4 regions of the Halomonas sp. 707B3 genome follow, and region 4 is predicted to be linked to each of the others. Evidence: predicted binding sites of a transcription regulator. Region 4 holds the regulator's gene; each other region holds the start of a gene.
The links. Region 4 encodes FliA, which starts transcription of late flagellar genes. Its sites were predicted from a motif close to CTAAAGTTNNNNNNNNNNCNGCCGATA; they were not measured.

Region 1 (7,248 bases), on a different contig from region 4:
TTCATTACCAGTGACGGCGCAAAATCGGGCAATCCGCGTCATCTGAAACGCTACGAGGCGAAGCTGGTCTGCTTGCAGCGCCGGTTGGCGAAAAAACAGACAGGTTCAAACAACCGCAACAAACACCGTTGGAAAGTGGCACGGCTACATGCCAAGATCGCCGACTGTCGCCGTGACGCTACCCACAAAGCGACCCGCGCACTCATTAACGAAAACCAAGTCCTGTGCGTCGAGTCACTTAATATCATTGGTATGATCAAGAATAGACGGCTTTCTAAATCCATTAGCGATGCCGGGTGGGGTGAGTTCGTCCGGCAACTGGAATACAAGGCCGCCTGGGCGGGGCGCCAACTGGTGAAAGTGAGCCAGTGGTTCCCCAGCAGCAAGCGGTGTCATGGCTGTGGCTACAAGGTTGAGAAACTGCCGCTGTCGCAACGTCACTGGCACTGCGAAAGCTGCGGCTACCCCATTGACCGCGACATCAACGCGGCCAGGAATATACAAACCGCCGGGCTGGCGGGGTTAGCCTGTGGAGCGACCGGAGCGGAGGGCAGCGGCCTAGCTGCTGTCTAGTGAAGGCGTGTGGAAGCAGGAAGGTTCTGGGGGTGATCTCAGAACCCTCGCCCAAAGCGCGAAGCGCGGCGGGCGGGGAGTGTCAGAAAAAAGGTGTGGTAGTCTCGCAAGACTTCTTTTAGGGCTGGTTGATTATGCAGATTAGTGTCTTTGGTACCGGATATGTAGGGCTCGTGGCAGGTGCGTGTTTGGCGGATGTGGGTCATCAGGTCATCTGCATGGATATTGATGCTAACCGCATCGCACAGCTTAGCCGTGGTGAGATCCCTATTTTCGAGCCAGGCCTGAGCCAGCTGGTAGCGCATAACGTTGCCGCTGGGCGTTTGCGATTTACCACAGATACCGCACAGGCGGTAACCGAAAGCGACACGCTGTTTATCGCGGTGGGCACCCCGCCAGACGAAGATGGCAGCGCTGATCTGCAGTACGTATTAAGCGTTGCGGAAAGTATCGGCCAGCACATGCAGGACTATAAGCTGGTGGTTGATAAATCGACGGTGCCGGTAGGCACAGCCGAGCGTGTAAGCGACACCATCAGCCGCGTGCTACAGCAGCGTAAGGTTGAACACCCTTTTGATGTGTGCTCCAACCCTGAGTTTATGAAAGAAGGCGCTGCCATTGATGACTTCACCCGCGGCGCTCGCATTATCGTAGGCACCGAGAGCGAGCGGGTAAAAGAGCGCATGAAAGCCTGCTACGCGCCCTATAACCGCAACCACGACAAGCTGATGTTTATGAGCGTGCGAGCGGCAGAGCTGACGAAGTATGCCGCCAACGCCATGCTGGCGACCAAAATTAGTTTCATGAACGAAATGGCGAATTTAGCGGAGCGCTTAGAGGTTGATATTGAAGATGTACGCCGGGGAATCGGAAGTGACCCGCGCATTGGCTATCACTTTATTTATCCTGGTTGTGGTTATGGCGGCTCCTGTTTTCCTAAAGATGTGCACGCCCTTGAGCAAGCCGCTTTGCAATTAGGTTGCACGCCGGAATTATTAAAAGCCGTAGAAGCCGTTAATCAGCGCCAAAAACAAACGCTTTACACAAAACTGCAAGAGAGCCTCGGTAACTTAGAGGGGAAAGTAATTGCTATTTGGGGGCTAGCATTTAAGCCCGGCACCGACGATATGCGCGAAGCGCCCAGCCGAGCACTGATGGAAGCCCTGTGGGCAGCAGGCGCAAAGGTGCAAGCGTTCGACCCGGAAGCGATGGGTGAGTGCCGAAGGCTTTATGGCGAGCGTGACGACCTGATGCTCGCAGGCGATCGCATACAGGCAGTAAAAGGTGCAGATGCACTGGTTATTTGCACAGAGTGGAAAGAATTTCGCACCGTTGACTTCACTTGGTTAGCAAGCCAGCTAAACAATAAATTAGTGGTAGATGGGCGTAATTTATATGCGCCCAGCGCGTTGAGTGAGGCGGGTGTTTGCTATGTGGGTGTCGGTAGAAAGTCTTAATAAACAGAAGTTTATAGCTTTGGTTTGCTGTTTCTGATAAATGGGTAAGCCCAGGGCTAATAAATTTGTTAAAGTTAATAGTCTCAATGCCGAATAAATAACTAATTAGCTAACTTGAATAATGGCTGCCGCAAAATCGGTAAGACGGCCGCACAACGCGAAAAAGGGACGGTACGCATGGCTTCCATTTCATCACTTGGTATCGGTTCAGGGCTGGACCTCAACGGCTTGCTAGATCAGTTGCAAGAAGCTGAGCGTGGCAAACTTGCACCCATCGAGCAGCAACTGGAAACCCAGCAAACCAAAATTTCTGCCTACGGGCAGCTGCAGAGCGCCCTTTCTGAATTTCAAAGCGCCGCAGGTGCACTCAACGACAGCGCGCTCTATGAAAGCCTCTCTACCAACGTAGGGGGCGAAGCAATCACCGCCACGGCCGATGGCGAAGCGCAGCCCGGCAGCTACAACGTAACGGTGGAAACGCTAGCAACCCGCGGCACCTTAGCTTCTGAAGGCGTTACGGCTGCGGATGAAGCGCTCACCACAGCAGAGCAAACGCTTACTTTTACCTTTGAGGATGGCAGCACGCAGGATGTCACCATTGCGGCAGATAGCACTCTCGAAGATATGCGCGACGCCATCAATGCCAATGAAAATGCAGGCGTTAACGCCACTATTGTGAACGACGGCACTAACTACCGGTTAGCGCTTAGCTCAAGCGAAACAGGCGCTGATGCCTCGATTGCGGACTTCAACTTCTCAGGCACTGCGCCGTTTGCAGCGGATACCACCAACACGCTTCAAAAAGGCACAGACGCCGCGCTGAATGTGAATGGCATCGCCATCACTAGTCCTACCAACCAAGTAGAGGGCGCCATTCAAGGCGTCACGCTGAACCTTCAAGCAGAAGGGGATAGCACCGTTTCAGTAGAGCAAAACACCCTAGCAGTGCGCGAAGCGGTCACGGGCTTTGTGGATGCCTACAACGACCTAAAAGGCACCATTGGTGAACTCACCAGCTTTAATGCTGAAACCGGTGCCGCCGGTGACTTGTTGGGCGATAGCGCCGTGCGCACAGTAGAATCCCGCCTGCGCAGCGTGCTTGGCAGCGGCATTGAAGGCCAGTTCTCCATGCTGACTGATATCGGCATTTCACTACAACGCGATGGCACGCTGGAGATCGATAGCGGCAAGCTAGACGACGCCATTGCCAATAACCAAGATGCGCTCTCGGCGTTTTTTGCAGGCAGCGCAGAAGATGAGGGTATGGCGGGCCAGCTAAACCAAACCGTTGAGCAGCTGTTAGGCACGAACGGCGCAGTGGCTGGGGCGAAGTCGGGGGCTGAAAACCGTATTGAATCGCTCGGCGAACGTTATACCCGCATGGAACAATCCATCGAGCAAACCATATCCCGCTACCGCACCCAGTTTGGTCAGTTGGACGGCATGATCTCCCAAATGAACCAAACCAGCGCCTACCTCACCCAACAGTTTGATGCGTTAGACGCACAGCTAGGCCGAGAATAATACCAATTTTGTTTAGCTATCTCCAAAGCGCCTGCGATAAGCAGGCGTTTTTATTAGGGTAATAAGTGGGTACTACCTAAAGCACGAAAAAGCGCTAAATTTAGGCGTTGTTCCATCGATAAAAATGCTATTAAATTTCAATAAACACGCCGTACCTGGCTAAGTGTTTTAGATGACTGTTGGTTTAGCCTTTTGCATCGAGGAACATCGGCATGGCGACAATAACTTCCCTAGGCGTTGGCTCTGGCTTAGACCTCACTGGCCTATTAGACCAGCTTCAGGAAGCGGAGCGTGGCAAGCTCGCGCCTATTACCCGCCAAAAAGAGCAGCAGCAAGCCAAGATCTCTGCCTATGGCCAGCTGCAAACATCGCTAAACGCATTCCAAGACGCCGTGGCGAAAGTTAACGACCCAGCGCTTTACCAAAGCCTCTCGGCTAACGTGCAGGGCGATGCGATTAAAGCCACGGCCACGGCTGATGCACTGCCGGGCAGCTACCGCGTTGAAGTAACAAAACTCGCCACCACAGGCTCCCTAGCATCTAGCAGAGTCACCGAGAGCGATACCGCGCTAGATTTGCAGAGCGCCACCGCCATTCAGCTCACCTTTGGCAATAGCGATACGGTCAGCATTGATATTGCGGCAGACAGCAGCCTAACCGACATCCGCGATGCCATTAACGCCAACAAAGAGGCTGGGGTAAACGCCACCATTATTAACGATGGCACAGGCTACCGGCTGGCGCTTAGCTCTAAAACGACCGGCGCGGATGCCTCTATTGCCAGCTTTGGCTTCGTAGATGCAGCTGGAGCCACGGTAGCAGGCCCCTTTGCAGAAGATGCCGCCACCAAGCAAACCGGTGAAAACGCCGCGTTAACGGTAAACGGCATTGCCATTAGCAGCGCCAACAACCAGATCGAAGGGGCCATTCAGGGCGTTACCCTCAACCTAGCGGAACTCAGCATTGCCGATGGTGAAACCGCCTCCAGCACGGTGAACGTAGAGCGCGATACGCTCAAGCAGCGCGAAGCCATTAGCGGCTTTGTAAAAGCGTTTAACGACCTGAAAGGCACCATTGGCAAACTCACCAGTTTTAATGGCGACAGCGAAACCGCCGGTGATCTGGTAGGCGACAGCACCGTGCGCACCATTGAAAGCCGCCTGCGGAGCGTACTGACTGGCGGCGTAGCCGGTGGTGAACTTTCCACGCTTAACCAGCTAGGCATTACCCTGCAACGAGATGGCACGCTGGAAATGGATGAAGACAAAATCAGCGACCTAGTCGCCAATAACCCCCAAGCACTCAGCGACTTTTTCGTCGGTGGCGAAGCAGGCAATGGCCTGGCAGCCCAGCTCGACAGCACCGTAGAGCGAATGCTTGGCGATAACGGTGTAGTAAAGCTAGCGATTAGCGGTGCCGAAAGCCGTGTAAAAAGCCTGGATGAGCGCTATGAGCGCATGGAAAAAACCATTGAAGGCACCATCTCCCGCTACCGCACCCAGTTCGGCCAGCTAGATAGCATGATTGCCCAGATGAACAGCATGAGTTCCTACTTAACCCAGCAGTTTGATGCGCTAGATGCTCAGCTAGGCCGTAAAAAGTAGCCAACGTCACGGTAGCCAATAACGCCAAAAGCGGCCTCAACGGGCGATAAAGTGAACCGCTCAGAAAGAGGCCGCTTCAGCGGGCGACGGGTTTTAGCACCATTCTTAATATGCCCCACGCGATTGCAGGGCACAACGACAAAGCAACCTAACCCCTTCCAGCTACTCTCCCTCTCGGTACATGGCCGCCAAACTCTCTTCCGTGATGGGCTTACGCTTAGCATCCAAAATTTTGCCACCCAGCGCCGCCACCTCATGGGTAAAGGTAATTAAATCCTCCGGGTTGCGCGACACCTTCCGCGTGTTCAAAAAGCGGATCAAGATCGACACCCCCTGCACCGGCGTATGCTCCCCCTCTTTATGCTCTTTATGTAGCGGCGGCAGCTTACCCGGCGAGGTAGCGCTAGCCAGCATAATCGGGTAACCCTGCGGCCCCGGTGGAAGGTGGAAGGCGCCTAGCTCCGCCTCGTAAAAGGCATTTTTCGCGGCAAGCATTTCCCCCAGCGCTTGGTTAATGGCTTGGCTGGGGGTATCAAACATCACAAACAAACACTGCTGGGTCGGCTTTTTGCTTTGCTTGCTGGATGTTTTAGGCTGGCGTTGGTAGCTGGTGGTATCCGCCTGCTCTGCTGAGGAAGTAGGTGAGGGAGTGGGGGCCTGCTGAGAGGAAGGCTCGGCCTTGCGTGGTGCAATCACCACCTTATAAAACAGCGCAAAGCTTATCAGCCCTAGCACAACAGCGATGCCGCCCAGTAGCAATGGTAGGTAGGTTGTTATCATGATGCATCCTCTCCTGCATTCGTATGAACGTACAATACCCCTCTACGCATAAAAATGCAGCGCCTCGGCCAGCTGTGTAGTGCCATGTTGGGGTAGTGTTCACCAAAAATTACATAAATTTTTACTATTTACCCTAAAGGTTCTCTCTTTCGAGCCGTTAATTAGGACAACGGCACACACAGTGGCCGAAAAGCGGGCCTTCTAGGCCAGTGTTCCAGCAAGGAGAATCACCATGTCAGTGATCAATACCAACATTACATCGATGATCGGTCAGCAGAACCTGCGTGAATCGCAAAATTCTCTGCAAACTTCTATGGAGCGTTTGAGCTCTGGCCTGCGCATCAATAGCGCCAAAGACGACGCTGCTGGCCAGGCGATCGCTAACCGTATGAGCAGCCAAATCACTGGCCTATCTCAAGCACAGCGTAATGCCAACGACGGTATCTCTGTGGCGCAAACCGCTGAAGGTGGTTTGAACCAAATTAATGACAACTTGCAGCGTATTCGTGAATTGACTGTTCAGTCACAAAATGGCACCAACTCTGCAGATGACCTGCAGTCAATTCAGGACGAGATTACACAGCGTCTTAGTGAGATCGACCGTATTTCCGCCGAGACCAACTTTAACGGCACAGCGGTACTTGCAGCTGATCGGGGGTTGGATATTCAGGTAGGCGCCAACGACGGTGAAACTATTTCAGTCAATCTGCAGGAAGTTACGGCCAGCGCGCTTGGGCTGGGAAGCTTTGATGCTACCAGTACTTTCCGTATTAGTGATCTTGAGACAACGGCAACACAAACGTTAGAATCTTCCTCTCTTAATCCTAAAGATGCTTTCTTTACTGATAGTAGTACAGCAGCTACAAACTACGATCTTTATAAAGATGAAAACGGCAATCTTTTCGCATATGACGCTACCGCTAATGAAGGTTATGCCGTAACTTATGATAATGCTACGGGCGAACTTGAATTTAGCTCAACGTCCGCAGCAGCCATGAACGCGACTGATGCTAGTGTCTTCACTCAGATAAATGACGGCGATGATGTAGTAGTTGGTAGTGATGCCGAGGGCAATGATGTGGTGGTTGCATATGACCCTGCATCACTTGATGATAGTGCTAATCCTGAACCAGAGCTATATGTAGATAATGGAAATAGTACAACGCCTGCAAATGATTTCTATGTGAAAGATGGTGAAAGCTATTATGCTGCAACTATCGATTATGATACAGGTGAAGTCACCTACGACAGTTCCGTGGCTGGCTCTACAGCCGGCGACCTTGATGGTGAGACCTTAGTAACGGGGGCTA
Region 2 (7,248 bases), on a different contig from region 4:
GCAGCGGGTAGCAGGCGTTATACAAAAAGCGCGACGAGCCGATGATAAAGCCCAGCACTAACCCGACCGCCACTCCCAACCCAAAGCCGATCAGCGTGGTCCAGAAGGTTTGCCAAGAGTGCTGACCAATGGGGCCTGCATAGGTAATCAACGCCTGCGCGGTTTCCAAGGCGCTGGGGAAGATAAAGCTCGGTACGTTAAATAGCCGCACCGTGACTTCCCAGATAATCACCAGCGCCACCACCGCGATCCAGGGCGCCAGACGCTCAATCAGTTTGCTATTTACGGTCATAAAAAATGCCTTAATGGTGCCGACGCAGAGAGTCATCGATCAGGTGCTACGCACTTCGCCAATCTGGGCGCGTAGTTCCTGCACCAGATCAATAAAGGGTTTTTCGTAGGTGGTCTCCAACGCTCGGGGGCGAGGCAGCTCAATGGTGCGGCGCTCAATCACGCGACCAGGGCGGCGGCTCATCACGTAGACGGTATCGGCTAAGAACGCGGCTTCACGCAGGTCGTGGGTTACCAGCACCACGGTAAATCGCTGGGCTTCCCATAAATCCCGCAGCACGCACCACAGCTCTTCGCGTGTAAACGCATCCAGCGCGCCAAACGGTTCATCCAACATCAGCAGACGCGGCTGGTGGATCAGCGCCCGGCAAATGGACGCCCGCTGCTGCATACCGCCTGATAGCTGCCAAGGGTATTTATTCTCATGCTCGGCGAGCCCGACGGTTTTCAGCAGTGAGCGCGCCCAGCCCACAAACTCCTCGCGACGCTTACGAAACTGCCGACGGTAGGGCTCAACAATTTCCAGCGGCAGCAGCACGTTATCCAGCGTGGTACGCCAGGGCAGCAGGTTGGCATTCTGAAACGCCATACCGGAGATTTTCAGTGGTCCGGTGACCGGCGCGCCATCTACGCTGACACTCCCTTGGGTAGGTGCGTGCAGGCCCGTGCATAACTTCATAAAGGTGGATTTACCGCACCCGGATGGCCCCACGAAGGCGACAAACTCGCCCTCGCGGATGGAGAGATTAATATCCTCAATGGCGTTGCCTGTGCCGTCATAGGCCAGGCTCACATCATCAAAGCGGACAAACGCTGCCGACATTACTCAGTCTCCGGCAGCAGCATGCGCTCATCGACGGGCGGTAAGAAACGGGAGTCGAAGACTTGGCTGGGTGATGGCAGTGTGGGTAGGTCGTAGGCCTTAGCCACTAGCGCAACAGCATCCCGTAGGCGCTCATCGTCCACTCCCCCCACGCCATACTCGCGGGCATCTGGGGTGTCTACCACGCTTTCCAGGGCCAGCTTCAGACGGCGGGTTTCCATTTCAACGTCAATCAAGCTATCGCGCTCGCGCACGTACTCAATCGCCGCTTCGGGATCATCCAAGGTGTCGCCCAGGGCGCGGTTAAACGCCCGCAAAAAGCCTTGCACGGCCTCAGGGTTCTCGTTGGCGAAGGACTCGCTAACAATGATGGCATTGCCGTAAAGCGGGACCCCATACTCGGGGAACGGCATGATGGTGAGCTCCTCTTCGCTCATTCCCCGCTCTTCCAGGTTCAGCAGGCTGGTGAAGTAGAAGCCGGTAATGGCATCTACATCACCTCGGGTAAGCAGTGTTTCGCGCAGCGTAGGGTCGACGTTTTGCCACTCCACCGCATCGGCCGCTAGATCATTGGCCGCTGCAAAAATACCCCAAGCGCGGTAGCCGGTATCAAAGGCAGGGGCAGCGATGGTTTTGCCTGCTAAGTCAGCGGGCGTCTCAATCCCGCTATCCTTACGAGCAAAAACGGCGGCAGGCGTACCATCGTATACAATATAGACGCCGCTAATACCGGGGCCATCGGGGTTCTCGGCTAGGAATTCCACTAGCGCATTAAGGTCACCAAAGCCCATCTCATAGGCACCCGAGGCCACTCGGTTAATCGCGCCTGCTGACCCGCTGCCGGAATCAATTTGTACATCAAGGCCTTCTTCAGCAAAGTAGCCGCGGGATTCAGCCAACAGAAAGGGGGCGGAAGGCCCTTCAAAGCGCCAATCTAACTGGAAGCGGATGGTTGTCTCTTCCGCCTGACCGACCCCAGGCAACCATAAAAGAGCCGTCGCCCCCACTAATGCAACGCGTTTTAATCCCGGAAAAACCGCTGTTGAAGCATTCATAGCAAGCACACCTTGTATACAAAATTGTGCTACGTACCAAGCATGAATGCTGCCAATCTTTTACAACTATAATTATCTCAATACGTTAATAAGCATTGATAGATAATACTTAGGAAGATATCGCCGTCTATCGCCTTATCTTCCCAAGCCAACATGCCTTATGGAGGTGCGTAGACATAACCATATGCACCAAATAGCAACTTTTTTAGACTTTCGTCTATACACCACGTATACTATGCGCAGTTTCCTGTCCTCGCGCCATTCATTGAATGGCGCTTTTTTTTGCTTTGAAAACCTGTGGCCAGCGGCGTTAAGTCGGCTCCCTCTTGGGTTTATTAAGCTAAAGGTTCTACTCCCGCTCTTTCCTGCAACCTCCCATTCCAAATAGGTGCTCTTCATGAACCAACCTGCTCAACGCGCCGAGGAGCCCTCGCGGTTTTCCCTCGGTGACCCTATTGTGCTGGTGCTTAGCATCGGCTTCATCGTGGCATTTCTGGCGCTTTCGTTTTACGACATTGACCTAGTCGCCAATTCCATCAGCGCAGGCTTTGCCTGGACCGCGCTGGTGCTGGGCAGCTATTTCCAGCTGCTGCTTCTGCTGACGTTTTTTATCGCCATTGGCGTGGCGTTAACGCCTGCGGCAAAAGCTAAGATCGGCAATCTCGATGCACCAGAAATGAGCACCTTTAAGTGGCTCTCCATCATTCTATGTACGCTGTTAGCCGGTGGTGGGGTGTTTTTTGCCGCAGGCGAGCCGGTGTACCACTTTGTGGTCACCCCACCCGCCTTTGATACCGAAGCGGGCACCGCTGAAGCGGTATCCGGCGCGCTGGCGCAGTCGTTTATGCACTGGGGCTTTATGGCCTGGGCGGTGCTGGGCTCGCTCACCGCCGTGGTGCTGGCACATGCGCACTACGTGAAAGGCCAACCGCTGCAGCCGCGCGCATTGCTCTACCCGATTTTTGGTGAACGCTTGATGCGTGGCCCGCTGGGCGGCTTAGTGGATGCCTGCTGCGTGATTGCCTTAGTGGCAGGCACGGTAGGCCCCATCGGCTTTTTGGCAACTCAGGTGAGCTTTGGCCTGCATGAGCTGTTTGGCCTGCCGGAAGGCTACACCGGGCAACTGATGATTCTGGCCGTACTGGGCACTATTTATGTGCTCTCTTCGATGAGCGGGGTGCATAAAGGCATCCAACTGCTGAGCCGCTTCAACGTACTGCTGGCGTTAGCAATCGGCGCCGTGATTATCGTGTTCGGCCCCACGCTGTTTTTGGTGAACACCTACGTTTCCAGCATGGGCGCGTATGTCAGCGAGTTTTTCACCATGGCCACGATGACCGCTGAAACCGCCCCGGCGTGGTGGATGCAGTGGTGGACGGTGTTCTTCTTTGCTTGGTTTATCGGCTATACACCGCTGATGGCGATTTTCGTGGCGCGCATTTCACGGGGCCGCAGCATTCGTGAAATGATTCTGGCGGTTGCCGTACTCGCCCCGATCGCCACCACTGTATGGTTTACGCTACTGGGCGGCTCCGGCATTTACTATCAGTTGACCGGGGTAATTGACCTGACCGAAGCGCTCAATAACTTCCAGTTTGACGTGGCGACTCTCACGGTGGCTCAAGCGTTGCCCGGCGGCACCTGGATGGCACTGGCGATTCTGCTGCTGACCACGATTTTTGTGGCCACCACCGGCGACTCCATGAGCTACGCGATTGCCGTTGTCGGCGCAGGCCATGATGACCCGAGCCCTTACATGCGCGCTTTTTGGGGCATTGCGATGGCCCTGATGGCGGCCGTGCTGCTGTATATGGGTGCAGGTCAAATTGGCGCGCTGCAGCAGTTTATCGTGATTACCGCGATCCCGGTGTCGCTGATTCTGCTGCCCTCGCTGTGGAACGGCCCGCAGGCGGCTTACGCCATGGCGCGTGAACAGGGCATCATCGACTAACGATGATCGGCCACTTCTAACTACAGCCCTTCCAACAGCCGCAGAATCATCTGCGGCTGTTGGTTCACCCGGGTCAGCATCGCGATACCCACCTGCTGAAGCAGTTGGGCGCGAATAAGATTGGAGACTTCTTGCGCGTAGTCGGCGTCTTGAATACGCGACTGGGCGGCGGAGGTGTTAATGATGCTGGTGTTGAGCCCGTCAATGACGCTCTCGAAGCGGTTCTGCACCGCGCCTAAATAGCTGCGCTGGCGGTCGACCTGCTTCATGGCTTCATCCACGACATCCATCGGCTTGGGCGTGGCCGAACCATCATCTAATACGCTGAAGTTATCCAACCCCAGCGCCTGACGCCCCATCGCCGAAAAGCTCACGCCAATCACATCCCCGGCGTTGGCTCCTACCTGAATATTGAGCGTTTTATCGCTCTCGATCAGCTTAATGCCGTTAAAGTTGCTCTGCTCAGCGACGCGGTCAATCTCTTCCAGCCGTTGGTCGATCTCTAACTGAATAGACGCCCGATCTTCTGAGGAATTGGTGCCGTTGAGCGCCTGAACGCTGAGTTCGCGGATGCGCTGAAGGCTATCGTTGATCAGGTCCAACGAGCCTTCTGCGGTTTGCACCATAGAGATACCGTCGTTGGTATTGCGGATCGCCTGGTTCATACCGCGAATTTGTGCGCCCATGCGATTGGCAATCGCCTGGCCTGCCGGGTCATCCTTGGCGCTATTAATACGCAGCCCAGACGACAGACGCTCCATGGAGGTCTGCATTGCTTGCTGGCTACTGCGTAGATTATTCATCACCAGTAGCGACGTGATATTAGTCGCAAGGCTGATCACGGGCGTGACCTCGGAAGTGAACGCAAACAGTGCGGAGGTAGCGTGAATATCGGCCTATCTTTAGAAAACGTGAGCCCTGCCCCGTAAAACTTTCCCAGTCGCTACTCTTTTTTCAGTTCGGTCTCTTCAGTACGGCTAGCACTTCGTCCACCGGCCCCCGAACATAGTCGTGATGAAAGTAGCCATCGTCGACCACCTCGCCATCCCAGGCCACAATGTCTAAGTCCATGGTCCGGGGGCCAGATTTGATCGGCCCGCGAACACGGCCTAAGCGATGCTCAACCTCTTTTAGGTAGGCTTTAAAGTCGCACAGCTCAAGCGTAGTGCGCACCACCAGGGCGGCATTTAAGAAGTCTGGCTGCTGCTGAAAGCCTACCGGGGCAGTGCGCACCGCTTCGGAGCGGGCCAGCAGTTCGCATTCACTGCTCAAAATCTCAAGGGCTTGGGCAAAGTGATGCTCTGGCTCAATATTGGTTCCTAGCGAGATAACGCACTCGTGTTGAGCCGACGCGGGCGAGGGGGTTGGCGTTACGGGTGACGACCTTAATGACATAACTATATCCCAATATAAGAGGCTGGATGACTAACGGCTGGTGAGCCGATGACCTAGCCCACACCGTTTTAGCGTATAGGAATCAATCGGCGCCCCAATAGAGTAGACGGTTAAGCATTCTGTTCAAGCTCTGTACAAGTTATTGACAAACGCTGCGCTCACGCAGAGAGTCTTTTTGATTACCATGACAACGTTAGTTAACAAACACTACCTGCTGCGAGGGATAAAGCAATGGATACACCTGCTGCACTTGTAACCGGCGGCGCCACGCGCCTGGGCCGCTATTTTGCTGAAGCGCTAGCCGATAAGGGCTTTGATATCGCGTTACACGTGAATAGCTCCCGGGGGGAAGCAGAGGAAGTGGCAGACGCAATTCGCGGCAAGGGTCGTGAGTGCGAGATTCTGCCCTGCAACTTTTTAGAGGATTCGCTAGAAGAATTAATCACCCAAGCTAAAACGCGTTTTCCTGGGTTGAACGTGCTGCTCAATAGCGCCTCAGCTTATGAACCAGCGCCGATCGCCCGTACCGATATGGCCATGCTGGAGACCCAGTTTCGGGTCAATATGTTCACGCCGCTGCTACTCACACGCCATTTTGCCGAGGCGGTAGAGCACGGTCAGGTGATCAACATCATCGACAACAAGGTGGCCTATCACCAATATCCGTATGCGGCGTACCTGCTCTCCAAGAAAAGCCTAGCTGAGATGACCCGTATGGCAGCGCTGGAGTTTGCTCCGCGCCTACGGATTAACGGTATCGCCCCCGGGGTAGTGCTGCCCGCCTCCCAGCGTACCAACGACTATATCCAGTGGCGCATCGAAGGCATTCCGGTCAATCACCAAGGCAACCCAGCACACCTTGTACAAGCATTGCACTATTTGCTGGATAATGCCTTTGTGGCCGGGCAAGTGCTATTTGTAGACGGCGGCGAATCGATCAACCTAGAGGGTCGCCACTCCGAAAACTACCCTGGCGAGCGGCGCGACTGACCCAACGCAATGAGGCCGCCCGAAGGCGGCCTCATTGGCTTACCTAAGCGTACGCTTAGGTTTCATCCACATCATCATGGTCCGGCTTATGGTGATCCGGTTCATGCTCAAGTGAGGCTTCGCTACGCTCTGCAAGCGGCGCCGTGTCGGTGCGCTTTCTTTCCGCTTTCGCTTCCAGAATGCGCACGTTGGCAGGCGGTGTCTTGCCGCCTTTGGTTTCGCCAAAGTAGAGCGTGGTATGCGGGAACGGAATCTCGATACCCGCCGCGTCAAAGCGCAGTTTCACTAGGCGGTTGTAGGCACGACCTACAGCCCACTGGTCGCCCGGCGTGGTTTTAATGACCACACGAATGTTCACCGAGCTGTCGGCCAGGGCGGTAACCCCTGCCACGGTCAGATCCGCCAGCAGCTGTTTGCCATGCTCTTCGCTGGCCTTGAGATCTTCAAAGGCGAGCTGCAGCTGCTCGATGGCATCATCGATGCTCTCGTTGTAGCCAATGCCATACTCGCCTACATGGTTACCGTACTCGCGCATGTAGTTAGAGACGGTATCCACACTGGAGAACGGCACAATGTGATAAGTACCGGAGAGGTCGCGGATACCCACCGAGCGAATACTCAAGCGCTCTGCGGTACCGGTAATACCCCCTACGGTCACCACATCGCCGGTATTCATCGCGTTTTCCACCTGAATGAATACCCCGGTAATCACATCCTGCACCAGCTTCTGGGCACCAAAACCA
Region 3 (7,248 bases), on a different contig from region 4:
TTCACCTTGAAACCAACGCTTCAGGTGGGACTCATAAAATAATCCACTATCGCGGATGCTTGCTTCTAAACGACTTGCCAGCACTTGCGCCGATGGTGCGTCTTGAGCCGACATCAGCGGGGCCTGGGGCTTCATTACCGCTGGAGGTGCCGGGAAACGCAGTAATACATCCGCAATCGTGCGAGCAGCAGGGCTGAAGTGTGTCTGTGTTGAGGTGGGTGCGCCATTACCAGTGGGAGGACTTCCAGGCTGAGACTGACGCGCCCCCTCAGACGCACCTGGCAACCGCTTTAGGTCACCAAGCAGGGGAGCAAGCGGACGGCCATCCAACCCTGCATCGCCTTGCAAGGCACGTGGCCCCTCCCCCGGTAAGACTGGCTGTACTGGCGCATTTAATACACGCTGAGAGGACACCTCTCCCTGGCGCCCAAGCACTTGATGTAAGAGGGTATCAATAAGCGGCGTAATGCCACTCACGATGCCCCCTTATTCTGAGAAGCATCGACATCAAAGGCGCTATAAGCTCCCTGCTGGGGAGCATAAGCTCGGTGCAGGTCCCGCTGGCGCTGGGTGACGCCAATCAGCCTGCCAAGCTCATCGCGTCGTGCCACCAGGCGACGACGAATCTCCACATCATGCTCTAAGATATGTTCTATTAACTCTGTTTTACGCTGCTTACCTGCAGCGTCAAGCGTAACGTGTGCATCCAGCTCACGGAGCTCTTCTACGAGCATCACATAATTACTGCGTTGCTCGATCAACTCGGCCCACTGTTCAGCATCTGCAAGCTCATGCATGTCATTCACACGCACCAACAGCTTTTCGTATGCATCGAGCAGCGTTTGCTGAGAAATATCACGAACTGCTTCGGGAGCTGCCATGCCTGCCTCACGCACTCTGCTGTTGACCGATTTCACGCCATGCTGAGGCGATATCCTCAAGCAACCGCTCAGCTTGGTTGAGGCTCTCTTCGTCGTTTCGCAAGTTAGCTGTTAACAGCAAGCGGGCGATATAATCGTAAAGTGAGGCGAGCCTCTCTGCAATGACACCCCCTTGCTCTTGATCAAGGGCGGCCGCTAAACCGTTATTAACAATATCCAACGCTTTGGAAATTGACTTGCCTTTTTCAGCTCGGTTGCCAGCTTGCATGTGAATTCGCGCTGCGCGGATTGCCGCCTGAGCGCCATCAAATAGCATCACGATCAGCTGGTGAGGATCAGCTGACATGACACCACTTTCAACACCGACACGGGCATAAGCATTAGCGCCTCGTCCGTTAGCGGCGCCACCGCGAGTGTAGGTCATTAGTGGGCACTCCTTTATAGGGTGTAACAACAGCTAGGGCAAAAAGCCAGTCGTGCTGTTCATCATTCAAGGTTGAGCATATATGCTCAGCTATTAAATATATCGGCGAAGCCACAGCAGACTTTAATGCCTGATTACTTTTTAATTTAGCTGCTTGCCTGAATTCGGCGTCCTATGTAGAAACCGCCACTTCTCTGACAGGCTTGCCTAGTCGCTCAAAAACATCGCCACGCAACACACTCCCTAAATTATCGCGCATTGGCGGCTCAGCTGCTTGGGCCAGCACCACCTCTGCTGGCGCCCCACTATCATCAAGGCGCAAAATCCAGGCAAGCTGATCACTAGAGAAAAGCGCTAACGACCCCACCGGCAGGACCTTGAAATGTTCGACATAACGCCTCATCCAACGGCGATCAAACTGATGCGGATGAGCCAGCAAGTGGCGGTAAATTTGCTGCGCCGTGCGGGCCGGGCGATCTGGGCGATCTCGCCGCATCGCCTCAACAACGTCAACCACTGCACTGGCTTTCGCCAACTCGTTAATATCATCCCCGGTGATTCCTGCCGGATAGCCACTACCATCAAGCCGCTCGTTGATCCCCCCAATGACCGCTTGCGCCACCGTAGCAGACAGCCATTGGCAGGTATGTAGCCGAGCCATCAAGAGGGAAACATGCTCACTTAATGCCTGCCGATGTGTCGCTTCAAAATTTGGCGCTTTGAACACGACCTGAGGAATAAGCGCCTTACCCAAATCATGCACCAGCCCGCTGGCAACGATCGCCTTGCGCACATCCCGCGGCATATTGGCTCCTACTAAATCCAGCAAATGGACTGCAACAGCAATCCCGTGCCTTACCAGCAGCGGCTCTAAAGACAAACAGCGGGAGGCAAACAGCAGTCCCTCTCGATCTTCTTCATGCAGCATCAGTAAGCGGTCCGCATTACGAGAGAGCTGCCTTGAATCAATATCACTGCCTTGCTGAAGCATGAGCAACTGTGCATCAAGATAAGCAGCTACCTTAACCAAACGCCTTGCCATCGGTGTGGCATAGCGGCGTATATCGCGCCGTCCTATGTGCTCAGTATCTGGAGTGCGTTTGCCTGGCTGCTCAAACAGAGGCGATGGCTGCCGCTCCTCCTGCGCCTCCTTTTTATAACGCGCAGCTTCACGCTCAATCTCGCAGACAAAGTACCAAATCTGCCGTTCCTGCTCGGAAGTGCACCCTGCAAAGCGAAAGCCAACGCGTAGCATGTGCCGCTCGGGATCAGTTTTCTGATGGCGGGCAACGCCATTCACTTCAAAGTAAGTGCCGTTTGGAAAGGTAAACGCAAGTTTGAGCGAGTATTGCGTTTCAGCCAAAACACCGCTTGCTGTTAATGGCAACTCAAGCTGGCACCCATCCTGGGAGAGGTCACGGAGCTCCCCCTGGGCACTCTCACCACTCTCACCAACAACCAGTGCAGACACCACCATTCCCATGCGCAATTCAGCACGATATGACTCGCGTCGTTGCAGCACTTCGACCGAACTTGGGTAATTACTACAACAAAGAAAACGACCACCAGAACGACGGGTCTCCGTCAAAGATAACAGCGGTGTCCGCACCACTTTTCCCTGTGACTGACCCCGCAAAAAAAATTGCTCTCCCTGCTGTAAACGACTTAGCAGGTAGTCAACCGATGACAGATCCATTACCAGCGTTTCGCCCGCGTGCTGCTCCATCAAGACCACTGGCTCTGGACGCGCATCAGGAGTGGCCAAGCAGAGAGTCACCCCACCGCTCTCTATCATAGTATTCAGAAGAGAGCTGATTACCGATGGGCTAGTGACGCTCTCGTACTCATCTTGTTGGACTGCCATGCGTGCCTCGCTTTCCCCAGACGCGTTATACGTTAACGCTCATCACAAAGCAGCAGAGCATAACAGAAGCCTTTATCGAGCCGCATGTCCGCCATAGGACTCATAACACTTTTCTTTTCATCTATAGTAAAAGGATAAAGTTTGTGACAAACGCGCCGATAGATTGAAAAAGAGGCTCATCACCAGACGGTAAACGGCCTCAATGCCTTTACTCGGTTACGTTGCCTAGCCCCCCCCGGCGGGCTTATTTAATAGAGGAACGTTGTACATGAGCCCACTATCCATTGACTCAGCCACACCAGCAATAACGGCCGCTTTATCGCAGGAACGCTCTACGCGCCCCGCTATCGATCCCCTACCTCCAGTCACCCCAAGCGGCGATGAAGCAGCAGCAGATGGCAATAAGGCCACAAAAGAAGCGCTTGTTGAACCGATACAGCGCATTAACGATGTCATGCGTCCCCGTGGGTTGGAATTTGATATTAGCGAACAATCGGCTCGCATCATTACAAGGGTCATTGATCGAGAAACGGGTGACGTCATACGTCAAATACCAGCAGAAGAAGTGCTGCTACTGGCCGAGCGGCTAGAAGAACTGCAAGGAAAACTGATCTCTCTTAAAGCATAGAAACCAAGCGAACGCTGCGGGCGCCTTGAAAAGCGATAACGTACCAGCCTAAGCGTTCGCCTTCCCACTACCCACCCAGCTAGCCGCATAACTACTTTACGCCCCCTATACCTGCATATTCATCACATCACGATAGGCAGTTACTAGGCGGTTGCGCACCTGCATGCCCATTTGAAAGGCCACACTGGCTTTTTGCATATCTACCATCACATCGTTTAACTCAATGTTTGGCTCGCCTGCCTGAAACGCCATCGCCTTGGTATTAGCCGCTTGCTGCAACCGATTAATTCGCTGTATAGAGGACTGCAGCTCACTTCCAAAGCCACCTTGACCAACAGCGGTTGCCACATGCTCCCCTTTAATAGGCTGAGCCGCTTGTGCCGCTAGCCCCTGCATCTGTTGCAGCGCAGACTGTATAGAAGGTGAACTCATACGCAGGCCTCATTTTTGCGGAAAATCAATTAGTACAAAAAGCCTACCATTGGTAGGAGAAGCGTCATACGTACAAATGAGTATAAAAAGCCAAGCTTTTCGTTCATTTATGGTCGACACACCCCCGGATAATGGCGTTCATCACAATTCCGCTTCATCTTTTTAGCGGATAACCGCGATTGACGGATATAGCCTATGCCTTCTTTGGTGATGCGCCTGGGCCGACACCCGTTTTGCCTGCCCTTCTGGAGGGACGCATGAGCGAAACTGGTGCTACGGCAGGCCGTCAAAACAGCACGACACCAAACGCCTCTCGCAGTGGAGCGGCGGAAAACGAATCCAGCAGCCCCTCTGCCTTGGCGCGCACCATGAAACAGCTGCGCAGCAATCCATTAGTGGTTGTATTGATTGCGGCAGCGGCCTCTATCGCCGTTGTGGCTGCTTTATTTATGTGGGCTAGCAGCCCCGAGTACCGTGTGCTTTACAGCAACCTGAGCGAAGCGGATGGTGGACGAATTATTTCGGAGCTTGATAGCCGCGGCGTACCCTATCAGTTTAGCCAGGGGGGCCAGGCACTGCTGGTGCCCGGCGAGCAGGTGCATACCCTCAGGCTCCAGTTAGCTGAGCAAGGCTTGCCCCGCGGCGGCAATCTTGGCCTAGAGCTTATGGAAACCCAAGCTTTTGGGATTAGCCAATTTGCTGAGCAGGTGAACTTTCAGCGTGGCCTGGAAGGCGAGCTTTCACGCTCTATCGAATCACTAGGCCCCGTCGAAAGTGTGCGCGTGCATCTATCGATGGCAAAGCCGTCCGTCTTTATCCGTGACCGCGAACCTGCCAAAGCCTCTGTGGTGTTGAATCTCTTGCCAGGTCGCGTCCTTGGCGAGGGGCAAGTTAGCGCCATTGTGCACATGGTATCCAGCAGTGTGCCTGAGCTTGCTACTGAAGATGTGACGGTGGTCGATCAGAACGGCCGCCTACTCACTGCCAATAGCGCCCAGGGTAACGACCTGGATGGTACGCAGTTAGCGTACATCAGCGAAGTGGAGCGCTCCTATCAGCAGCGTATTGAGAACATTCTTTCGCCCATTGTTGGCAGCAACAATGTTCGCGCCCAGGTAGCGGCACAGATCGATTTTTCACGCCGAGAGCAAACCTCCGAGCGTTACAGCCCAAACCAAGCGCCTAACGAATCAGCAGTCCGCAGCCGTCAGCTTAGCCTCTCTTACGATGGCGAAGATCCATTGGCCACCGGCATTCCTGGGGCGTTAAGCAATACTCCTCCTGGGGTAGCCCCCTCCCCCATTAACCAGCCAGACCCCGAAGAGGGTGATGTTGCGGACGATGCAGGTACCGAACCAGGCGCTTTGCGCAACTTGCGCCAAGAAGATGTCGTTAATTACGAAGTAGATCGTAGTATTGAGCATATTCAGCACCGCCTTGGCCAGATACAACGCCTCTCAGCGGCTGTTGTTGTTAACTTTCGCGACGTCACTAATGAAGAAGGTGAGGTTGAACAAGTCGCGCTCAGCGATGAAGAGATCGCCCAAATTGAGCGTTTGGTACAACAAGCAATGGGGTTTTCGGATCTGCGCGGCGATCAAGTGGAAGTGGTTAACACACCCTTCGCTGGCGATGATGATACCCGCGTCGAACCGGTCTGGTGGCAACATCCGGACAACCTAGCGATAGCTGCCAATTTAGGGCGCTACTTACTAGTTGCGCTAGCCGCATTGCTACTCTACCTGCTGATTTTGCGCCCATTAATCAAGCGCTACACCCAGCCGCCCGTGATGGCCGCTGCAGCGCCTGGAAGCACGTTGAGCACCAGTGTTGGTAGCGACGAAGATGACCAGGAAAGCGAGGGCGAAGGCGCGTCCGATGATGAGGACACCTATAGCAACAAGCCCAAGCGCCGTCGCAAAACGTCGCTTTACGAACACAATCTTAACGACCTGCGAGAAATGGCCCAAGAAGACCCCCGTATGGTCGCGATGATTATTCGCAGCTGGATGAACGCTAATGACTAGCATTGCTGAAATGGGCGGCGCACGTAAAAGCGCCATTCTTCTGCTGGCCCTGGACGAAGACAGCGCCGCTGAGATTTTTAAGTTCCTTAGCGCCAGCGAAGTGCAAGAGATCAGTATGGAAATGGCACGGCTTCATCAAGTTTCCCATGATGATATGAAAGCCGTGCTAGAAGCCTTCCATCAAGAAACTGAAGAGTTCGTGGCGCTTAACCTCAACTCTAGCGAGCATATTCGTTCGGTACTGACTAAGGCACTGGGCAGTGAACGAGCTACTAGCCTAATTGAGGATATTCTCGAAACCACGGGCGAGAATTCAGGTATTGATGCACTCAACCTGATGGAAGCCTCCATGGTGTCGGAGCTGATTCGCGACGAGCATCCGCAGATCATCGCCACCATCCTGGTTCACCTGGATCGCCATCAGGCCGCTGATATTCTCGAGCTCTTCGAAGAGAAACTGCGTAACGACGTGGTACTTCGGATCGCCACCTTTAGCGGCGTGCAACCAGCCGCGCTTCAGGAGCTTACCGAAGTGCTTACCAGCATGTTGGATGGCCAAAACCTCAAGCGCAGCAAAATGGGTGGCGTAAGAACTGCGGCAGAGATCCTCAACCTGATGAACTCTTCTCAAGAAGAGGTGGCCATCGAAACCGTCCGCTCGCACAGCGAAGACCTTGCCCAGAAGATCATCGACGAGATGTTCCTATTCGAGAACCTACTCGACCTGGACAACCGCGCGATTCAGATGGTACTTCAGGAAGTGGAGACCAACTCGCTGGTGGTGGCGCTCAAAGGCGCTCAAGATGCCCTAGTGGACAAATTCCTACGCAACATGTCGCAGCGCGCCGCCGACTTGGTTCGCGAAGACATGGAGGCTCGCGGCCCTATCCGCGTCTCGCAAGTGGAAACCGAGCAGAAAGCGATTCTACAAATTGTGCGCCGCTTAGCGGATTCCGGAGAGATCGTCCTGGCGGGCGGAGACGACGAGTATG
Region 4 (7,248 bases):
GGCGCAACCATGAAAGGCTTAAGCCAGTTGATCAATCAGCGTAACTGGATGAACGATGTGAGCATGAAGCTGCTCGCCGGTCCGCTGCTGATTTTAATGATTCTGGGCATGATGATTCTGCCCCTTCCGCCGTTCGCGCTGGATCTGCTGTTCACTTTTAATATTGCGCTATCGATCATGGTGCTGCTGGTCAGTATGTTTGCCGAGAAACCGCTGGATTTTGCCGCGTTTCCGGCCGTTCTACTGTTTACCACACTGCTGCGACTCTCCCTTAACGTGGCTTCGACTCGTGTGGTATTGATGGAAGGCCATGAAGGGGGAGATGCGGCCGGCAAGGTCATTGAGGCCTTTGGTACGTTCCTGGTAGGTGGTAACTTTGCGGTAGGCTTGGTGGTCTTCTTAATCCTGGTCATCATCAACTTCATGGTGATCACCAAGGGTGCCGGCCGTATTGCCGAAGTGGGCGCTCGCTTCGTGCTTGATGCCATGCCCGGTAAACAGATGGCAATTGATGCCGACTTGAATGCCGGCCTGATTGGCGAAGATGATGCGAAAAAGCGCCGCGCCGAAGTTGCTCAAGAAGCTGACTTTTATGGCTCAATGGACGGTGCCAGTAAGTTCGTCCGTGGTGATGCCGTGGCAGGCTTGGTCATCATGGTAGTCAATATCATTGGCGGCCTGCTGATTGGCATGATGCAGCACGATCTGGGATTTGCCGATGCTGCCCGCACTTATACGCTGCTAACGATTGGTGATGGCTTGGTTGCCCAGATTCCGGCGCTGGTGATCTCCACGGCGGCAGGTGTGACTGTTTCACGCGTCAACACCGAGCAGGATGTTGGTCAGCAGATGATCAGCCAACTGTTTGTGAACCCCCAAGTAATGATCTTGGCGGCCATGGTAATGGGCCTGTTAGGCCTAGTACCTGGTATGCCCAACTTCGTGTTCCTGCTGTTTACAGCGCTGCTGGGTGGTTTAGCCTGGTACCTGATCCGTCGAAAAGAGCAGACCTTGGTGAAGGAAGAAGTCTCCGCTGCACCGCCTCAAATACAGGAAACCCCTGAAGCCAGCTGGGAAGATGTTCAGCTGGTAGACACGCTTGGTTTAGAGGTGGGGCATCGCTTGATCCCCTTGGTGGATTCCCGGCAGAAGGGTGAACTGCTGGGCCGTATTAAAAGCGTACGCAAGAAGTTTGCCCAGGAAGTGGGCTTCCTGCCGCCCGTGGTGCACATTCGCGATAACTTAGAACTACCACCCAATACCTATGTGCTCTCCATGAAGGGAGCGGAAATTGGCCGCGCTGAGGCGCAGACCGGTAAATGGCTAGCCATTGATCCTGGTCAGGTCTCTGGGGAGCTTCAGGGTACACCGACCCAAGACCCTGCCTTTGGCTTGCCAGCAGTATGGATTGACGCTAACCAACGGGAGCATGCTCAGGTATACGGGTACACGGTCGTGGATGCTAGTACGGTCATCGCCACGCACCTTAACCATCTGCTGCACCGTCACTCGCCTGAAATGCTGGGCCGCCAGGAGGTTCAAAAGCTGCTGGACAAGTTGGGCGAAGATCAAAAATCGCTGGTCGAAGAAGTAGTGCCGAAGTCCATCACCCTCACCGTGCTGCAGCGCATTTTGCAGAACCTACTGGATGAGGATGTCTCGATTCGTGATATGCGTACCGTGCTGGACACCCTGGCAGAGTATGCGGGTCAGCAGAAAGATCCCAACGAGCTAACGGCTCTGGTGCGTATTGCGCTGGGCAGGGCCATTACCCAGCAGTGGTTCGCGGGCCAAGATACGCTGCATGTGATGGGGCTGGATGCGCAGTTAGAGCAAGTGTTGTTGCAAGCAATGAACGGCAATGGTGCGATGGAGCCAGGGCTGGCGGATACCTTGATGAATCAAGCGCAGCAAGCGCTAGAGAAACATGAAGGCAGTGGTGAAGCGCCTGTGCTGGTGGTTCAGCACTCGCTACGGGCCGTGTTGTCGCGCTTCCTGCGCCGCCGCATGCGCCACTTAGTGGTGATGTCTCAAGCGGAAATTCCCGACGACCGCACCCTGCGCGTTACTACGCTGGTGGGTGGCCGCTAATGGCCACACTTCGAACGGTAACAGCCTTTTACGTTTTGGCAACAGGTGAAACATGAGCGTTAGACGTTTTGTCGGAGCAAACAGCCGCGACGTAATGCGCCAAGTGCGCGAAGTGTTAGGTGATGATGCACTTATTGTCGCCAACCGTCGCACCGAAGGCGGCGTTGAAATTCTCGCCATGGCGGATGACGCCGTTGACCAGTTCGACCCGTCGCCGACGACGCCAGCGGAGGAGCCGAAGGCTAGCCCCGCGCCAGCGCCTGTCTTTTCACTGCCAAAGCAACCAGACCCCCTAGAGGCGATGAGTGAGCGTCTGCTTCGGGAAATGCAAGATATGCGCGAACTACTGGCCCGCCGCCAGCCGTTGCCAACGACTCAAAGCGGTGCAGACACCGCCTACGAGCACCTACGGCAGTTGATGGCCCGGGTTGGCTTCAGTGCAGAGCTGAGCGAAGAGGTGCTGGAAGCATTGCCAGATGAGTTGAGCGCGCTCGAGGCTACTAACGACGCGCCGCTTAACTGGCTGCGTGAGCAGTTAATGGCACGGCTTAACGTGCTGCAGCACGAAGAGAGCTTCTTTGATCAAACGGGCATCGTCGCATTGGTTGGCCCCACTGGAGTGGGTAAAACGACCACTACTGCGAAGCTTGCGGCACGCTTTGTGATGCGCCACGGCACTCGCCCAGTGGCGCTAGTGACCACCGATAGCTTCCGTATCGGCGCTCATGAGCAGCTGCGCATTTATGCACGGCTCTTGGATACGCCAATGTATGCCCTAGACGCTGAACAGCCGATTGATGAATTGGTTGGTCGGCTACAAGGCAAACAGTGGGTGATTATTGATACCGTGGGGATGAGCCAGCGGGATCAGCGGGTGATTGAACAGATCGCCCATTTACAGGGTGGAAAGTCCACCGTGCGTCTGGTGCTGTTGCTCAACGCCGCCAGTCAGCCGGAAACGCTAGAAGAAGTCGTATTGCGCTACCGCCAAGCGGCGAGAGCCGCAGGTGCCGAGTTAGACGACTGTATCATCACGAAGCAAGATGAAGCTGGGCGGCTTGCGCCGGTATTAGACATCGTCATGCGCCACGGTATGAGGGTGCTGTTTGGCTCCTATGGCCAGCAGGTGCCAGAAGATATGGCGGTCGCGACACCACCCGCGCTGATTGATCAAGCACTGTCGGCCAACGTTTCGAGTAGCGCGCGTGCTGAAACAGCCCCACTCAGCTTGCCACGCTGGTCGCGGGATGTGTTAGGGCAGGGGCGCAGGCTCTCCTCGGTGTTAACCCGCTTGCGTCAGCGTGTCGTCGATTTTCACCGCTTGGAAGCCGCCTGGGACATCGCAGCGCTGCCGGGGGTGATACAAGACCAGCGCCTAGATGAGCTGCTAGCCGGAGCCGCCGCCACTCGTGACGCGTTAGGGGTGGTTTGGTCGCCCCGCCGTAACGAGCGAGGTTGTGACTGGTCGATGCCAGATGTTGCTCTGAATGAGCAAGGTGCTTGGCTGGCGCTGACTCGCCTTCAGCACCGTCAGCCAGCGGGCTGGCAGCCACGTTTGGTGCGTTGTGCAGGAGATGTTGCGGTTCATCTTCTGCCTACCCTGCCAGACGCTGAGGCGCTGGCTTGGCTAAACGCTCAGCATCTGACGTGGGTCAGCATGGTGCCCGCGAGCCAGCGGGTACACTGCCAGGGCGAGCGCTATACTCTGCGCTCCCTGTTCCAAGAAAGCACCTTAACCCATAGCGTGGGCATCCGTTTCCGCGGGCAAAGCATGCAGCTTTCCAGCGCCTATGTTGAAGCGCAGGACGTATCAGGTAACCCCGTATTGGCGTGGGTCGGTGAGGTAAGCGACCCTGAAAGCACTAAGCGAATCGTGCGCCGCTACTGGCTAACGCCTGCACGTTTGGGCAGCGATGTGTTAACGCTTTTAATCACCCAACTGCAGAGTGACGGACTGGCATCGCTCACCAAGCGTGCTTGGCAGCAGCTTAAAGAGGCCGACGGTGGTGATGTCAGCAGCGAGCTGCGCCTGCTGATGGCCAGCGGCGCGGCTGCAGTAGCCGGCCATCTAGATATCGTTGACGATGAGGACGCTCAGGCCCTGCGAGCCGATTTGCTGCGCTTGTTAGGAACCCAGCGCAAGCGGCGTGATACGGCACTGCTTGATGCATTAGTACACGTTCTGATGGCGCGCGATGCCATTCGTCAGCTAGGTAGCGTCAGTCGTGAGGGCGTGGTATGAGTGGCCAGGATCAGGCGGCTGGCCTGCGCAAATGGGCCGATTTACAGCGCCAGCAGCGTGGTGCTGATGAAGTCGGCCATAACGTGGAAAGTGACGAGACAGTGCCTGCCGCTCCCGTTAACGAAGAGGAAGCCGCCGCGTATACCCAGGAGGCCATGGCACCTACGGTAGCTGCTGCTGCCGAGCCTGCCACCGTGGCGCCTCCAAGACCGAAAAAAACGCTAGTGGTAGTAGGCTTACCTCATGCTGGTGTAGCGCAGGTGGACAAAGTGCGAGGTCGGCTGGGGCAATGGTCGGCCCTGGGGCGGCAATGGGCAGGTGACCCACAGGATTGGGATATTCATATTGTCATGCCTAACAGCGCCTCGCTGACTGACTTAGCCGAGCGTTACTCACGCTGGGCGTTGTGGATCAACAGTGATGCTGACGCCTTTGCCACCATGTACCGAGTGTTGCGCCAATTACGCGAGCATGGTGGTCCGCAGCGTCTTCTAGCCCTTCATGAACCCCACCTGCCGCGCCAGGGGTTGCTGGATAATTTGGGCAATGCTTCCGCTCGTTATTTAGATATTGAGCTTCTGCTGCTGGCGCGCTAGCGGCGGGCCAGGGTGCATTTGTCGCTCAAGGGGAGAGTTATGCAGAGTTTGGCGAGTTGGGTAAGTAACGCTAAGCAGATGGCTATTGAGGCGTTGATAAAACCTGCAAAGTTGTTAACAGTAAGAAAAATGGGCTGTTTAGGGCTAGTAGCAGGGTTATGGTTTTTCGCGTTGAATACGCAGGCCGCAACCGGTAGTTGGAGCAGCCAAGTGCCTAGTGTGATGGTAGCAATGAGCGACCGTACCAGCAGCAGCCAGGCGATAACCCCGCCAGCGGGCGTCCCGCTGCGTAATGCTGCGCTGTCGCGAATTCAATGGCGCTTTGAGTCACCGCCGGGAACGCCTGTGAACGCTTGGCTATGTCATCCTGAACGCTGTGTTGCACTATCAGGCATGCGCGGTAGCACGACCGCTCTATCGGGAATGTTGGCGAGCGCACCGCTGTACTTTCGGTTTACGCTGCAGCCAGGGCAACGCCCTGTGCGAGTACAGGGGTTACAAGTGATCGTGAACTATCAGTAAAGGTTGTTAAGCCGCGAGGCACGAGGATGTATACAGCACAAGGCAGGATCAAACAGAGTGAGCTGTTAACTCAATACATGCCACTGGTGAGACGTCAGGCCTTAACGCTGCAGGTAAGGTTGCCCGCAAGTATTGAGCTGGATGATCTGATCCAGGCGGGTATGGTGGGCTTGTTAGAGGCATTAGGGCGCTTTGATGCTGCCCAGGGAGCAACATTTGCTACCTTTGCAAGCCAGCGCATCCGTGGCGCGATGATGGACGAGCTGCGCACTCGTGACTGGCTGCCCCGCAGCGTACGCCGCTCGGCACGGGCGGTAGATGATGCTGTGCGTCGTTTAGAGCAGCAGCTGGGGCGCCCCCCGGAAGAGGGGGAGATTGCCCGTGAACTGGAGATGCCGCTAAGTGATTACCAGCAACTGCTCAACGATACCAATAGCGGGCAATTATTGCCGTTCGAAGAGCTCATTGCGGATGGCAGCGAGCCTGCGGGGGACGACACTCACCGACAGCCGTTTGAACAATTATTGGATGAACAGCAGCGGCAAACGCTGATCGACGCCATTGAAGCACTGCCCGAGCGCGAGAAGCTGCTAATGGCGCTGTATTACCAAGAAGAGATGAATCTAAAAGAAGTGGGCGCTGTGCTCGGTGTCACCGAATCACGGGTTTCACAGCTTCACAGCCAGGCGGTGAGTCGGCTGCGTGCTCGCCTACATGAGACTAATTAACCCTCTCACTCACTAACCATAACCGGCGAGGAGCCGTTGATGAATCCATCTACGCTGATCGGTATATTTGCCAGCATGCTGCTGTTGGTAAGCGTTTTATTTTTTACCGCAGAGTCGCCCGAGAGCTTTATTAACTTACCGGGGCTTGCCATTGTGGTCACTGGCACGCTGGCGGCCACGTTTATCAGCTATCCGCTGAAAGAAGTGCTGCGTGTGGTGCGTCTGGTTGGTTTAGTTTTCCGCCGTGAAAACACCTATGTGCGAGATGACATCAATGAGTTGGTTTCCATGTCGCGCCTTTGGTTTAAGGGGGATGTTAGAGCGGTTGAGAAAGAACTGGAACATACCCGTAATCCGTTTTTGCGCACCGGTATCCAACTGGTCATTGCGAATACAAAAGAGGATGAAATCTTCGACATGCTGCGCTGGCGTATTGCGCGGCTGAAAGCCCGCGAGCATGCTGAAGCCCAAATTTTCCGCACCATGGCCACCTATGCACCGGCCTTTGGCATGATTGGTACTTTGGTAGGCTTGGTCAACATGCTCGAAGTGATGGATGCGGGTGACCTGGAAGTAATTGGGCCCCGGATGGCAGTGGCGCTGTTGACTACTTTCTATGGCATCCTGTTGGCCAATTTGGTGTTTAAACCGATTGCCGTGAAGCTAGAGCGGCGTACGGAAGAGCGTCTTATCACTATGAACATGGTGCTGGAAGGCATTTCGCTAATTACCAAGCGCCGTCTGCCATCGTTTATTGAAGAGACGCTTAACTCCTTCGTAGCGAATTACCACGACGAAATTCGTGACGCGAACGTTAAGCCTCGGCCCGATATGGGTTCCGCATTAAAAGGTTAGCGCCATGCTCGACCGCGATTCACGGCATGCTTTGGAGCTTCCCGCCGAAGTGGGGGAGAGTGACGAGAGCTGGCTGACCAGTTACCTGGATGTATTGACGCTGCTGATTACCCTGTTTGTACTGCTGTTGGCGCTTACGCCATCCGGCGGTGGCGAAGGGAGTGAAAGCAGTATCATGGATCCCTCGAATGCCGTTACGTCACTGCCATTGGCT

Region 1: the regulator FliA is predicted to act here: its motif matches at 3,649-3,675, upstream of fliD (flagellar filament capping protein FliD).
Region 2: the regulator FliA is predicted to act here: its motif matches at 5,010-5,036, upstream of BIS10_RS05475 (flagellin).
Region 3: the regulator FliA is predicted to act here: its motif matches at 1,406-1,432, upstream of fliS (flagellar export chaperone FliS).

The regions. Positions count from the first base shown of each region.
Region 1 covers NZ_JAMZBE010000001.1:11,675-18,922, reverse strand. Annotated here, with positions in the region: gene BIS10_RS00085 (transposase) at 1-573, shown strand, start outside; gene BIS10_RS00080 (UDP-glucose/GDP-mannose dehydrogenase family protein) at 708-2,030, shown strand; gene fliD (flagellar filament capping protein FliD) at 2,208-3,554, shown strand; gene fliD (flagellar filament capping protein FliD) at 3,767-5,158, shown strand; gene BIS10_RS00065 (cell division protein ZipA C-terminal FtsZ-binding domain-containing protein) at 5,321-5,938, opposite strand; gene BIS10_RS18850 (flagellin) at 6,171-7,248, shown strand, end outside.
Region 2 covers NZ_JAMZBE010000025.1:11,110-18,357, reverse strand. Annotated here, with positions in the region: gene BIS10_RS05495 (ABC transporter permease) at 1-292, opposite strand, end outside; gene BIS10_RS05490 (ABC transporter ATP-binding protein) at 332-1,114, opposite strand; gene BIS10_RS05485 (ABC transporter substrate-binding protein) at 1,114-2,169, opposite strand; gene BIS10_RS05480 (BCCT family transporter) at 2,567-4,120, shown strand; gene BIS10_RS05475 (flagellin) at 4,141-4,962, opposite strand; gene folK (2-amino-4-hydroxy-6-hydroxymethyldihydropteridine diphosphokinase) at 5,075-5,515, opposite strand; gene BIS10_RS05465 (SDR family oxidoreductase) at 5,747-6,505, shown strand; gene ybiO (mechanosensitive channel protein) at 6,561-7,248, opposite strand, start outside.
Region 3 covers NZ_JAMZBE010000011.1:22,297-29,544, reverse strand. Annotated here, with positions in the region: gene BIS10_RS18980 (flagellar hook-length control protein FliK) at 1-477, opposite strand, end outside; gene fliT (flagellar protein FliT) at 474-881, opposite strand; gene fliS (flagellar export chaperone FliS) at 889-1,305, opposite strand; gene BIS10_RS02980 (HD domain-containing phosphohydrolase) at 1,478-3,169, opposite strand; gene BIS10_RS02975 (flagellar protein FlaG) at 3,438-3,797, shown strand; gene fliE (flagellar hook-basal body complex protein FliE) at 3,903-4,229, opposite strand; gene fliF (flagellar basal-body MS-ring/collar protein FliF) at 4,487-6,256, shown strand; gene fliG (flagellar motor switch protein FliG) at 6,249-7,248, shown strand, end outside; gene BIS10_RS02955 (flagellar assembly protein FliH) at 7,246-7,248, shown strand, end outside.
Region 4 covers NZ_JAMZBE010000029.1:1,018-8,265, forward strand. Annotated here, with positions in the region: partial or broken gene flhB (flagellar biosynthesis protein FlhB) at 1-13, shown strand, start outside; gene flhA (flagellar biosynthesis protein FlhA) at 10-2,091, shown strand; gene flhF (flagellar biosynthesis protein FlhF) at 2,144-4,333, shown strand; gene BIS10_RS06025 (hypothetical protein) at 4,330-4,929, shown strand; gene BIS10_RS06030 (flagellar protein FlhE) at 5,140-5,451, shown strand; gene BIS10_RS06035 (RNA polymerase sigma factor FliA) at 5,478-6,179, shown strand; gene BIS10_RS06040 (motility protein A) at 6,219-7,034, shown strand; gene BIS10_RS06045 (OmpA family protein) at 7,039-7,248, shown strand, end outside.